Regions from separate parts of the uncultured Turicimonas sp. genome, predicted to be linked through region 2. Evidence: predicted binding sites of a transcription regulator. Region 2 holds the regulator's gene; each other region holds the start of a gene.
The links. The regulator sigma-54, encoded in region 2, starts transcription at its own class of promoters, with help from an activator protein. The targets are predictions, from matches to a motif close to TGGCANGNAANCTGCTTT.
Positions count from the first base shown of each region.

Region 1: RDK53_RS12090 (P-II family nitrogen regulator) is a predicted target of sigma-54. The motif match lies at 2,769-2,786, and genes of this name have one in related genera.
Region 3: glnA (type I glutamate--ammonia ligase) is a predicted target of sigma-54. The motif match lies at 2,328-2,345, and genes of this name have one in related genera.

Region 1 covers NZ_CABSJB010000067.1:338-4,993, reverse strand. The annotation lists gene RDK53_RS12105 (hypothetical protein) at 278-865, shown strand; gene RDK53_RS12100 (MetQ/NlpA family ABC transporter substrate-binding protein) at 1,048-1,824, opposite strand; gene RDK53_RS12095 (MetQ/NlpA family ABC transporter substrate-binding protein) at 1,830-2,630, opposite strand; gene RDK53_RS12090 (P-II family nitrogen regulator) at 2,826-3,164, shown strand; gene RDK53_RS12085 (ammonium transporter) at 3,161-4,426, shown strand.
Region 2 covers NZ_CABSJB010000047.1:14,749-19,404, forward strand. The annotation lists gene lptC (LPS export ABC transporter periplasmic protein LptC) at 1-522, shown strand, start outside; gene lptA (lipopolysaccharide transport periplasmic protein LptA) at 642-1,241, shown strand; gene lptB (LPS export ABC transporter ATP-binding protein) at 1,238-2,008, shown strand; gene rpoN (RNA polymerase factor sigma-54) at 2,012-3,376, shown strand; gene RDK53_RS10990 (PTS sugar transporter subunit IIA) at 3,412-3,885, shown strand; partial or broken gene RDK53_RS10995 (HPr kinase/phosphorylase) at 3,901-4,656, shown strand, end outside.
Region 3 covers NZ_CABSJB010000004.1:41,937-46,592, reverse strand. The annotation lists gene rph (ribonuclease PH) at 1-467, shown strand, start outside; gene rdgB (RdgB/HAM1 family non-canonical purine NTP pyrophosphatase) at 470-1,066, shown strand; gene hemW (radical SAM family heme chaperone HemW) at 1,069-2,214, shown strand; gene glnA (type I glutamate--ammonia ligase) at 2,394-3,809, shown strand; gene glnL (nitrogen regulation protein NR(II)) at 3,878-4,656, shown strand, end outside.

The DNA.
Region 1 (4,656 bases), on a different contig from region 2:
ATGGGTTCAGAGCCTCTGGGAGTTAGGCTTTAGCAAGAATTCAAAATTTTTTGAATTTATATTCATTTACTATTTAAATATTTAGACAACTTATTTTGGGCAGTAAAAATGTTTTCTCTCATATTTTGTCTGACTTTTGCAAATAATTATTTTTCTCGCTAATTATTTTTCTTTTTATTTTGAAGTTCGTTCTTGCTCTTTATTAGCCGTCAAAAAAATCTTTTATTTAAGAATTGTATAAATAGGCCCTAAGCTAAGATAAAACCCTTACAGGAAAGTGCGTAATTTAACTCAAAGTGAGTCAGAATCGGGGTTTACGAGGTTGATCGCGCAAGAAAAAAATACGAATATTTCAACAACAGAAGGCAAACTTGTAAACGAATTGAAGGTTATCAAAGTGTCTAAGATTCTTAATTTAGATGTAACAACTTGCGTTTTTGAGAAAAGTATCACTGATTATTCCGTTGGAAGTTTTCCCTTTTCCGCAGATGAATGCAGCTTGGATAGTAAACATTTGGGTGGCAGCATAACTCTAAAAAATAACAAAATTATTGGATTATCCGCCGGACTTGAAGAGTCAGTGAAGGTTGAAGCCGGTGATGATATTTCTCAGTTATTTGCTTGCCAGGCGACAGCAGACGTCAATATCAAGAAATTGTTTATGTATAGAACCGTGGATTGTTTGATTTTAGACAGTCAGCGACTTTCCTACTGGGCTCGCCTTACTCTTAAAGGAAACAAGGTCCAGATTGCTGATATTGATATTGAAAAAAGATTTGAACTTGACTCTGAGGATCAGATAGAGGAATTAGAACGACGTAAGGGTGAAGGAAGTATGGCTTTTATGTCATTGCATTGCCAATAACGTTTTATTTTTATTACTTTCTTACCTCGAACAGTTCGTTTTACTCTCAGAGTTTTTATTGTTGGATCCCGGATTGAACAAACCCGGGATTTTTTATTCTAGTTGTTAGCTACTAAGTTCTGGTGGGTGTAAATTCCTTTCAGTCTTAGTAGCTAACATTTTAGGGCGCTACAGAAAATTCTTTAAAAAGCAGGAACTACGGCACCGTCGTATTTCTTCTCTATGAAGTTTTTTACTTCCGGAGATCTCAGAGCAGACATCAACTCTTTGATTTCCTGTTTGTTTTCATCTCCTTTGCGGACAGCTATTACGTTAGCGTAAGGAGAATCCTTAGGCTCAATTGCAATAGCATCTTTCGAAGGGTTCAAATTTGCACCGAGAGCAAAGTTGGAGTTAATAACTGCTGCATCAAGATCTTCCAGGGCTCGTGGCAGGGTTGCTGCTTCAACTTCTACGATCTTAACTTTAAGAGGATTGTCAACGATATCCAAAGGAGTTCCGTTAACGCCTACTCCGTCTTTCATTTTCAAGACGCCGTTGGCATTCAATACCTGCAGAGCTCTGCCTCCGTTAGTCGGATCATTTGGGATACCGATCTTTGCCCCTTTCTTCAATTCCTTAAGATTTTTGACTTTGTTGGAGTAAACGCCCATTGGTTCAATATGAACCGGACCGGCGGAAACAAGGTTTAATCTATGATCTTTGGAAAAAGCTTCCAGATAAGGAAGGTGTTGGAAGAAGTTGGCATCCAAGTCTTTGTCGGATAAGGCTAAATTCGGTTGAACATAATCAGAAAACTCGATAATCTTCAAATCAATGCCCTTCTCTTTCAGAGCCGGCTGGACAACTTTCAGAATGTCAGCATGAGGTACCGGCGATGCACCAACTTTGAGTGTGTCAGCAGCGAATGCTCCGGAAGTGAGCGAAACGAGTGCCAAAGAGAGTAATAATTTTTTCATGATGGTTAGAAAGATGGAATTAATGAACCTTTGAAGTGCTCGAGGATGAAAGCCTTAACTTCCGGGGTTCTTAACGTATTGTTCAGCTCTAGGATTTCAGGTTTATTTTGGTCCCCTTCTCTTACTGCCACAATGTTTGCATAAGGAGAGTCCTTGGATTCAATGATAATGGCGTCTTTCACAGGATTTAATCCGGAGCTTAACGCATAGGTTTGATTAATGACACTGGCCTTTACATCGTCCAGAGTTCTAGGAAGAGTTGCAGCTTCGACCTCAATGATCTTCAATTTCAGCGGATTTTCGACAATGTCTTCGATAGAAGCGGAATGACCTACGTTGTCTTTGAGCTTAAGTAAGCCGGCAGAAGCCAACAATTGAAGCGCTCTTCCGCCATTGGTAGGATCATTTGGAATAGTGATTCTGTCGCCCTTCTTGATCTCTTTTACGTCTTTGATTTTATTGGAATACAACGCAATAGGAGCAATAAAAATTCCCGGCATTGCATGGAGCTTTAAACCTCTGTCTGCAGCGAATTTATCCATAAATGGCTTGTGCTGGAAGAAGTTGGCATCGATTTCTTTATCCGAGAGAGCAAGGTTAGGCTGAATATAATCAGAAAATTCAATGATTTTCAGATTTATTCCCTTTTCTGCCAGCTTTGGTTTAACAAAATTCAGGATATCTCCGGCCGGAACCGGACTAGCCCCGATTTTGATCGTAACGGGTTCGGCTGCCATGGAAATGGTTCCAAGAGAAGCAACAAAAGCCGAGACTGCAAGTAACTTTAGTAAAAACCTTTTCTTCATTTCTACTCCTTAACTTATATTTTTCGAGGCTGAGTGCTAAAAAATATACAGTAGAAAATTCCTCTCTTTCGTCTTGGTTCCTTCGATTTTTCATCCGTCCTTTTCTTAGAACCTATTTTCTCAATGGAAACCCTAAATTGGCACGGATTATGCATAGCTCTAATTGTTGTTAATACCAACTAATCAGAGGAAAAAATGAAACTTATAACCGCAATCATTAAACCGTTCAAACTCGATGAAGTTCGAGAAGGACTTGTTGAACTGGGAATAAGCGGCATTACAGTCGCTGAAGTTAAAGGATTCGGAAGGCAAAAAGGTCACACAGAGATCTATAGAGGAGCCGAATATGTTGTGGACTTCCTTCCTAAGGTAAGTCTCTCAATTGCATGTCCGGATGCTTTAGTTGATTTAGCTATTGATAAAATTTGCGAAGCTGCAAGGACAGGAAAAATCGGCGACGGAAAAATTTTTGTCACACCGCTTGAAGAATGCATTCGCATTAGAACCGGAGAAACTGGGGAGGCTGCATTATGAGTTGGCTCAAACTTTCTTTATTTGCCCTACTTGCTCTCTCTTCGTCTGCTTGGGCTGCAGATGAAATGAATGCCGCTGATGTTTCATGGATGATGGTCGCTACGACATTAGTCCTGTTTATGACTATTCCGGGCATTGCCCTCTTTTATGCCGGGATGGTAAGAAAAAAGAATGTCCTCTCCGTTGTTATGCAAAGTTTTGCTATTTGCTGTGCGGTAACCATCGTCTGGTATGCGGTTGGATATTCTCTTGCTTTTTCAGGCGGAAATTGGTTCATTGGAAACTTCGACAATGTTTTTCTACAAAACATCCAGATTGACACCATGCACGGCTCAATCCCGGAGATGCTGTTCATGATGTTCCAGATGACATTTGCCATCTTGACACCTGCTCTTATGTGCGGTGCCTTTGCAGAACGAATCAAGTTCTCCGCCCTTTTCCTTTTCATGATTTTATGGTCTCTTTTCTGCTACGCACCGGTTTGTCACTGGGTATGGGCAGATGAAGGCTGGTTGTTTAAAGCTGGTGCTTTGGACTATGCCGGCGGAACCGTTGTTCATATCAATGCCGGGGTAGCCGGTCTTATTGCCTGTATATATTTAGGCAAGCGCTTAGGCTATGGTAAAGAAGTGATGGCTCCCCATAACCTCGTGCTGGCTCTTACCGGTGCTTGTTTCTTGTGGATCGGGTGGTTCGGCTTTAACGGCGGAAGCGGATTGGCTGCGGACTCCAGAGCCGTTATGGCGATCGTAGTAAGTCAAATTGCAGCTGCAGCAGCTGCTCTTACCTGGATGATTTGCGAATACATCGTAAATAAGAGATTCACAGTTCTAGGCGCAATATCGGGGGCTGTTGCTGGCTTAGTTGCCATCACTCCTGCCTCCGGTTTTGTTACTCCGGCTGCCTCTCTATTTATTGGTTGCTGCGGCGGATTGGTGTGCTATTTTGGTGCAACATGGCTTAAATACAAATTAGGTTATGACGATTCTTTAGATGCTTTCGGTGTCCATGGTGTCGGCGGCATTGTCGGTGCTCTTCTCACCGGGGTGTTTGCCTCAGACATGATAACAGGTGAAACCATGAAGCCAGTTGCAGAACAGCTATGGATTCAGTTTGAAAGTGTCATTGCTACTTTTATCTATGCGGCTGTCGTAACGTATGTACTCTTGAAGATTGTGGATCTTTTGATCGGCTTGCGTGTATCAGCTGAAGAAGAACGCGTCGGATTAGACCTTTCTCTCCACGGAGAACGAGTCGAATAGCAAAACTTCAAATAAACCAAAGGCTCTTCGGAGCCTTTTTTAACGTCAGCACGGCACGTGATATATCTAGCGGTTGCGATCGACCTGGGAGGCTAAGGCCTAGATTAAGGCAAGCCTGATTGGGCGACCTGTCGTGTAATGGTGCAGGCGGCAAACTTTTCGACTAACGAACTTAACTCACATACCGGTCTTGCAGGACGATAAGCGTGCGATTTTACGCAAAGTACATT
Region 2 (4,656 bases):
CAAGGGCATCTCTCCGATCTAAATTCTCCGGACTTTATCGCTCACGATATTACGGTGACCAAATTTGATAAATCCGGGGAAGCTTCTTATAAAGTATTTGCTAAAAGAATAGATCACTATTCTGACGGCCATGCCACAGCTGAATTTCCCGAGTACTATTCCCTCAACCCAAACGAGCCTCAGGTAACGGCCCGTTCTGATTCCGGCGAAATGGTCTCCGGCGGAGAAACACTTCATTTCTATAACAATGTTGATATCCGTCAGCAAGCACACGGCGACAAGCCTGCGAGCCGTTTAGAAACAAGCCAGCTTGACGCCTACCCTGATGAAGATGTTTACTCTTCTGACAAACCGGTCACTCTGACCAGAGGAAGCGACGTTTCCAGAGGCATCGGAATGGACTTTGACAATGTTGAACGTACTTTCAAACTGCGTTCAAGGGTTCAAAGTGAATTTATGCCCCGCTCTATTCAATCCGGTCTGAATAAGAACGAAAACCAAACTTCGGGAAACGCTCAGTAACTCTTGCCGGTTCATATCTGCAACAACAAATCGAGAGAAGTCTTTTCTACCAACTTTTCAAAAAGAAATTACAATAGACAAGATTTACGAGAATTGGACAACTATATAAAGCCACTAAAATGAACTTCCAGCGTATTAGTTTTGCCGTAGCCCTAACTCTAATGCTCCCGATGATATCTTTTGCAGAATCGGGAGACTCTGACAAACCCGTACAGATATTCTCTGACAAGTTCGATGGGGACGATGTTAAGCAAGTGGCTATCTACACAGGCAACGTGGCAGTTCACCAAGGCACTTTAGAGATTCATGGTGCTAAGCTTGTCTTGTCCATTGACCCTCAAGGCTTCCGTCATGCTGTTATGACCCCGGAAAAAGGGAAGCTGGTCCGGTTTAAACAAAGACGCGATCAGCAGACGCCCGGCGTAGAAGAATGGATGCACGGAGAGGGAGATAAGCTTACTTATAACGAAAAATCTAATCAGTTGATTCTCACCAACAACGCCGAAGTCTTCAGAACAGAAAACGGAGTACTCAAAGATCGCAGCCGCGGTGTCCGCATTGTCTACAACATGACAAACTCCACCGCAGATATTACCGGCGACAAGTCCCGCGGTTCTGCCGGCCGTGTAAGCACGGTCATTGCTCCGAGAGACTCTTCTGCCAGCCCAGCTCGCTCCAAAGGCGTTGAACTTGAACGTAACACGAGAATTACTCAATGACGGAAGAACGTAAAGATGACGACACCCGCAGTGTCCTAGAAGCTGTCAATTTAAAAAAGATTTACGGCAACCGTACTGTTGTTAAAGACGTCTCCATCAGCGTTAAGAGCGGTGAAGTCGTAGGACTTTTGGGCCCGAACGGCGCAGGCAAAACCACCACCTTTTACATGATTGTCGGTCTTGTCTCTACCAATGGCGGTTCTATCCTCTTAAACGGCAAGTCTATTCAGCATTTGCCGATTTATAAGAGATCCAGACTCGGGGTGACATATCTTCCTCAGGAAAACAGCGTATTCCGTTCACTAACTGTGGAAGAAAACATCCAGGCTATTTTGGAACTTCAAGTCAATCCGGACGGTTCCAAGCTGAGTTCTAAGGAAATTAAAGAAGAATTAGAAAAGCTTCTCAATGAACTTCAGATTGTTAACATCCGCAAGAGTATTGCTTCCACTGTTTCCGGAGGTGAAAGAAGAAGAACGGAAATTGCACGTGCTTTGGCAGCTAGACCGCGCTTTATTCTGCTGGATGAACCTTTTGCCGGTGTCGACCCAATTGCCGTTATTGAAATTCAGAGAATCGTCCACTTCCTCAAAGAAAGAGGCATTGGCGTTCTTATCACTGACCATAACGTCCGTGAAACTTTGGGCATATGCGATCACGCTTACATTATCAGCGACGGTACCGTCTTAGCCTCCGGCAAACCTGAAGCCATTATCGAAAACGAACTTGTCCGTAAAGCTTACTTAGGCAAGAATTTCCGTATGTAAATCATGCAGATCGGTCTATCTTTAAAGCAGACTCAAAAACTTGCGCTAACTCCGCAGTTGCAGCAGGCTTTAAAGATTCTTCAGCTGCCTACGCAGGAACTTATCCAGGAGATTTCCACTCAGCTCCAAGAAAATCCTTTTCTTACGGCAGAAGAAAGTTCCTCCGAGGAACAAGAAGCAGAAAGGGAAGACAAAGGAGAACTGCTTTGGGAGTCCGGATTTCGAGCCGAGGTTGAGGAGGAAGATTGGGATTGGGAAGAGGCTCCTCAGTCTCTGACCTCCTATCTTCTGGAACAGCTGTCCTGCTTAAAAATCACTCTTGAGGAAAGTCTGAGAGTTCAATGGATTATCGGCGCCTTAGATTCCCGAGGACTGCTGACAGAAAGTATTGAAGGAATCAAAGACTCTTTTCCGGCAGAGAACAATTTTTCGCTCGAAGATTGGAAAAATTCTCTCCATCTTCTTCAGACCTTTGATCCTGCCGGTATAGGAGCAAAAGATTGCCTGGAAGTACTTTCTCTTCAAATCAACGGCCTTCTGCTTCGCAAAGAGATTGAAAAAAACACGGCTGATTTAGCTCTTCGCATCATTGAAAGCCATCTTGAACAGGTCGCAAAACGTCAGCTAGAGAAGCTAAAGAAGACCTTAGACTGCAATGAACAGGAGCTCGAAGAAGCTTTGTATGTTATTTCGCATCTTGACCCTCGGCCAACTTCTCGATTTTCTAACCCTGAGATCAATTTTGTTCTCCCCGAAATCAAAGTTGAAAAGGTCAAAGGGGAGTGGAAACCGAAACTAATTCGAAATGCTCCAAAAATTTCTCTGAACCGAATGTATGCAGATGCTTTTTCCAGCACGCAAACTGAAAGAGACACCAAAATTTGGCAAGGGCGTTTAGAAGAAGCCCGACAATTTATTAAAAGCGTTGAGCAAAGACAAACCACATTGCTTAACGTTTCCGAACTCATTGTTAATCGGCAGAGAGATTTCTTTGAAACCGGCCCGGAAAAACTCAAACCTTTGGTGCTTCGAGAAATCGCCGATGAGTTAGGAATTCATGAATCAACCGTCTCCCGTATTACAACAGGGAAATATTTAATTTGTTCCCGCGGAACTTTTGAACTGAAATACTTTTTTTCTTCATCGCACTTTACCGCGGGAAAATCTGATGAAGAAGTTTCGGCTTCGGCTATTAAAGCTGAGCTGAAGAAGATAATTCTCGGGGAAAACCCATTAAAGCCCTTGTCTGATGCCAAACTTTCTCAGCTCCTAGAGCAGAAGGGGTTTACAGTGGCCCGCAGAACCGTTGCGAAATATAGAGAAGCACTCGGTTTGCCCCCTGCGTCGCTAAGAAAACGATGCCAATGAATTAGAATAAAGTTCGACCATATTGAGTCCGTAAAATGATTAAACTTTGTGCCCTTTTAAAACCCGAAAATATTCTTCTGGGTATATCTGCCTCAAGTAAAAAAAGAATTCTTGAGTTAGGAGCCCAGACTTTAAGCCTGCTCTACAACCTGGACAAAAAAGCAATTTTTGACGGTTTAAATGCACGTGAACGTTTAGGTTCCACTTATTTAGGTTATGGACTAGCGGTACCTCACTGCCGGATGAAAGACCTGGATCAGCCACGGGCTCTGTTTATTCGATTAAATGATCGTCTCGAAAACAGTCCCGAATCCGAACCAATCGAAGCCTTCTTTTTTCTGCTCGTTCCCGAAGAAGCAACGGACGAACATCTTCAGATCCTTGCTCAAATCTCAGAAATTTTCTCTGACGAAAAAGAAAGAGAGAAACTGAAGGAAGCATCCACCGTTGCTGAATTTGCGGAAGAAATCGATAAATGGTGTGCTCAGCATCCCGACCAAGAACAATAGGAGCGTAAGCAGGCTATGGCTACATATGAAGAACTAATCAAACTTTGCAGCAAAAAATTCAAGCTCCAATGGCTTTACGGTAAGAATCAAAACGGAAGAAACTTTCTTTCAGACGCCCAAAGCTCTCATTATCCTTCTTTGTATGTCGGGTTCCTTAACATCATCCACCCAGAGCGTCTTCACATTATCGGCGCGCCCGAGGTCGCCTTCCTACAAGGCCTTTCAGTTCCGGACAGACTAGGCATCGTTCAGCAATTCAGAAAAAACAATAGCCTCGGTTTTGTTATCTGTAAGGATTTAGAGCTCCCTGAAGACTTTGTACGAGCTGTCATTGAAGAAAACATTCCTTTCTTCACTTCTGATGCATGTGCAGAGGACACCTTAACGAATATCCGCCACAACATGGTTCGTTTGGCGGCTCCTTCGTGCTCTATGCATGGCGTGTTCATGGATGTGTTCGGGATAGGCGTTCTAATGACCGGACAGAGCGGCATCGGTAAAAGCGAATTGGGTTTGGAACTAGTCACTCGAGGCCACGGTCTCGTGGCAGATGATGTTGTGGACTTTATTCAAAGAGGACCTAATCAGATTGAAGGTTCTGCTCCTGCTCTGCTGGCCAACTTGTTAGAAGTTCGCGGAATCGGTCTTCTCGATGTCAAAACCATCTTCGGAGAAACCTCCGTCAGAAGAAAGATGAAGCTTGATCTGGTGGCTGAATTAAAACAGTTCGAGCAAGGCGAACTAATGGATCGTCTGCCGGAAACCGAGCTA
Region 3 (4,656 bases), on a different contig from region 2:
GTAAGCAAAGCGGAAGAACTCAAGAAATTCAGCGTTTGATTGGACGTTCTCTTCGTGCAGTTGTGGACATGGAGAAGCTGGGGACTAGAACAATTAAGATCGATTGCGACGTCATTCAAGCAGACGGAGGTACACGGTGCGCTTCTATTACCGGGGCTTATGTGGCCTTAAAAGATGCGGTAGAAAAACTTCTGAAAGAAGGGCTTATTCTTGAAAATCCAATCAAAGCTCAAGTTGCAGCTTTGTCTGTCGGAGTCTTTCACGGGCTGCCGGTCTGCGATTTGGATTATGAAGAAGATCATCTCTGCGATACCGACATGAATGTTGTGATGACAAGTGAAAATAAGTTTGTTGAAGTTCAAGGGACAGCAGAGGGAGACCCGTTTGACGAAGAAACGCTCGGCACTTTAATCCAACTGGCTAAGAATGGTATTAAAGAATTGATGAAGGTTCAAAATCAGGAATAACGATGTTTAATAAGATTGTTTTAGCAAGTAATAACAAGAAAAAAATGAAAGAGATGAACGAACTTCTTGCTCCTTTGGGAATAGAAGTCGTCTCTCAGGGCAGCCTTAATATTTCTTCTGCCGAGGAGCCTTTTTTTACTTTCATTGAAAATTCTTTGGCAAAAGCCCGTCATGCCTCCAAAGAGTCTGGGTTGCCTGCAATTGCTGACGATTCCGGTATTTGTGTAGACGCTTTAGGGGGAGCTCCGGGAGTATTTAGCGCTAGATTCGCCGGAGAAAATGCTGATGATGAAAAAAACAATCAGAAGCTTCTAGAGTTGATGAGAACTCAAAACAATAAACGAGCCCATTACGTTTGTGTTTTGACTGCCGTTCGTAGTGCAGATGATCCTGAGCCTCTCATTGCTGTAGGCAGATGGGAAGGTGAAGTTAGCCAAGAAAGAAAAGGCCAAGGCGGCTTTGGCTACGATCCTTATTTCCTTATTCCTGCGCTGGGCAAACATGCAGCTGAACTGTCCGCCGAGGAAAAGAACGCTATCAGTCATCGAGGCAAAGCAATGCAGCAGATGAAAGAACTCATCGTCAATAATTGGAAATAACAATGATTCCATTATCTGTCTACCTTCACTGGCCGTGGTGTATTCATAAGTGTCCCTATTGTGATTTTAATTCTCATGAATTTAAGAGAGAAAAAGATTCCGAAGATCAATATGTGAAAAACCTCCTCTTAAGTGTTGAGAGGCTCTCACACAGGGGAGGGGGTCGGCAGATTTCAACAATCTACCTTGGAGGCGGTACCCCGTCATTGCTGTCTCCATCGTCTATTTCTCAGATTCTTGAGGGACTTCATCGGAACTTTGTTGTTGCGCCGAATGCTGAAATATCGATGGAGGCTAATCCGGGAACCTTTGAATATAAGAACTTTGCAGGATACCGAAAGGCCGGAATTAATCGTCTCTCAATTGGAATACAAAGTTTTGACGATCAAAAACTTAAAGTTCTCGGAAGAATTCACTCAAGTGAAGAAGCCAAACGCGCAGCTGGCGCAGCGGCTGAGATTTTTGAGAATTTTAATCTTGACTTGATGTTTGCTTTGCCGGGACAAACTTTTGAAGAATTAGAAAAAGATATCTCAACAGCATTGAGCTTCGGAAGCACTCATCTTTCTTACTATCAGCTTACTATCGAGCCTAACACCTATTTCGGTAAATACGAACCCGCTAATCTGCCCGATGACGATATGAGAGCAGATATGGGTGACTTGGTTGCTGAATCGCTGGTCCAAAACGGATTCGAGCATTACGAAATTTCCGGCTATGCAATGCCCGGATTCCAATGCCGTCATAATTTGAATTACTGGCAATACGGAGACTATCTTGGAATCGGACCGGGAGCGCACGGCAAACTCACGCAAGACAAAGAAATTTGGAGAACGGTCAGTGCGATGAACCCGGAACTCTGGAGAGAAAAGGTCCAGTCAGGGGGCACGGGACTCGTGATAGATATTAAGACGCCTCAAGAAGACATACCCTTTGAATTTATGCTCAATGCTCTTCGATTAAGAGAAGGAGTTCCGACAGAACTGTGGAAACAAAGAACTTTTCTGTCTTATGAGTTCATTCGGCCCACGGTCGAAAAGCTTCAAAAGGAAGGTATGCTCGTCAGAGATCCAAATCTCGTAAAAACAACGGAAACAGGTTGGAACTTTTTAAATTACGTACAAGAAGAGTTCCTATGCACTAATTAGGCGCAATTGCACTAAAATGGTGCTTTTCGTACGAAGAAGATTGCTCTGTATTTTTGCCGCGGCTTTCATGCACCAACGTGGTCACTGCTGTTTAGAGTTATCACTGAAAATGTTGGCACGGTTTTTGCATATAGTTGATTAACTTCTTAATACACATGCTACTCAGTTAGGAGAAAATGATGGCTAAAACAGCTGACGATGTAATGGACCTGATCAAGGATCAGGATGTTAAATTCGTGGATCTTCGTTTTTGCGACTTTATGGGCAAAGAACAGCATGTCTCCGTTCCTGTTTCTTCATTTGATGAAGACAAATTCGAGGAAGGCCATGCATTCGACGGCTCTTCAATCCGCGGATGGAAAGGCATCGAAGCCAGCGATATGTTGTTGATGCCGGATCCGGACAGCGCAAGAATGGATCCGTTTACTCAAGAACCAACACTTATTCTTACCTGCGACGTCGTTGATCCTGCAAACGGTAAAGGTTATGAACGCGATCCCCGTTCCGTTGCCAAACGTGCAGAAGCTTATCTCAAGAGCACCGGCATCGGCGATACTGCTTTCTTCGGTCCGGAACCGGAATTCTTTATTTTTGACGGTGTTTCTTGGGAAACATCTATGGACAAATCCTTCTTCAAGGTTTCCTCTTACTGCGGACACTGGTCCAACAAGGAAGATATGGAAGGCAGAAACACCGGCTTCCGTCCTGCAGTTAAAGGCGGCTACTTCCCGGTTGCTCCGACAGACAATCTCAACGATGTCCGCGCAGCAATGTGTCTTGCTCTTGAAGAACAAGGCGTTCCTGTTGAAGTACATCATCATGAAGTGGGCGGCGCAGGTCAATGCGAAATCGGAACTAAGTTCAGCACATTGGTAAAACGTGCTGACTGGACACAAATTCTCAAATACACTGTTTGGAATGTCGCTTTGAATTGGGGACATACCGCTACATTCATGCCGAAACCATTGGTTGGCGATAACGGTTCCGGTATGCATGTTCACCAGTCTATTTGGAAAGACGGCAAGAACTTGTTTGCCGGCAATGGTTATGCCGGTTTGTCTGAAATGGCTCTTTATTACATCGGCGGCGTTATCAAACACGCCAGAGCATTAAATGCCATTACCAACCCGACAACAAACAGCTACCGCCGCTTGGTTCCGGGTTTTGAAGCTCCTGTTAAATTGGCTTATTCTGCACGTAACCGCTCAGCTTCTTTGCGTATTCCGTACGTAGCTAGCGACAAAGCACGCCGTGTTGAAGTCCGCTTCCCGGATCCGATGGCCAACCCATATCTCTGCTTTGCTGCCTTGTTAATGGCTGGTCTTGACGGTATCCAGAACAAGATTCATCCGGGTGAAGCTGCTGACAAGAACCTTTATGATCTTCCTCCGGAAGAAAATGCCAAGATTCCGACAGTTTGCTCTTCTTTGGAACAAGCCCTTGATAGTCTGGCTGCTGACCATGACTTCCTGACAGCCGGCGGTGTCTTCACCGAAGATATGATTCAGGCTTACATTGAAGTCAAACGTCATGACGTTGAAAGAGTCATGCTTGCCGTTACACCGGAAGAGTACGACATGTACTACGCCCAATAATTAAAATCTTTTGACTGAAAAAGGGCATCCGGTCTTGTGATGCCCTTTTTTAACTCGGATTGCTACCCATGAGGTTAGACACTGACAAAATCGGCGGATTGAATCTACTCTCCACCAGTGTGTTGATTGTAGATGTGAACGGCATGATTGAGTATGTAAATGCTGCTTGTGAATCTCTGCTCGGACGTTCTAATAAAATTCTTTTCGGTTTTCCGGTGTCTTCCTTTTTACCGAAAGCCAGAGAGTGGATCGGAAGTTATAAGAAGAATACTTCCTCTCTTTTTTCGGTGCGTGCTGAACTCACCGAGCTCATCCTTCGTCCTGGAGCGCTGGTTCAGGTTTATGCCTCCGTTCATCCTTTGCCTGAAGAAGAGCAGCTTTTAATAATCGAGCTGCAGCCTGCGAAGAATTCTTTGCTGCTGAATCATAATAAACACATGAACGACTTGTCAGAAAATACAAGGCGTTTATTGCGGAATTTGGCCCATGAAATTAAAAATCCTCTCGGAGGAATTAGAGGAGCAGCCCAGCTTTTAGAGTTCGATCTCAAGGATGAAGAACAGAAAGAATATACCCGTGTGGTTATCAGCGAAGCCGATAGACTGCAAGGTTTGGTCGATAAACTTCTTGCTCCGTACCGTCAGCCCTATAAACCCTCTAAAACCAATATCCATGAGATATTGGAAAAAGTAAGGCTTCTTATCGAGTCCGAGTTTTCTTCCGGCCTGACCATTGTTAGGGACTACGATATTAGTGTTCCGGACATTGACGGCGACCGAGGTCAGCTAACCCAGATTTTTTTGAATCTATTACGCAATGCAGTAGAAGCACTTGAAGAGCAGATTAG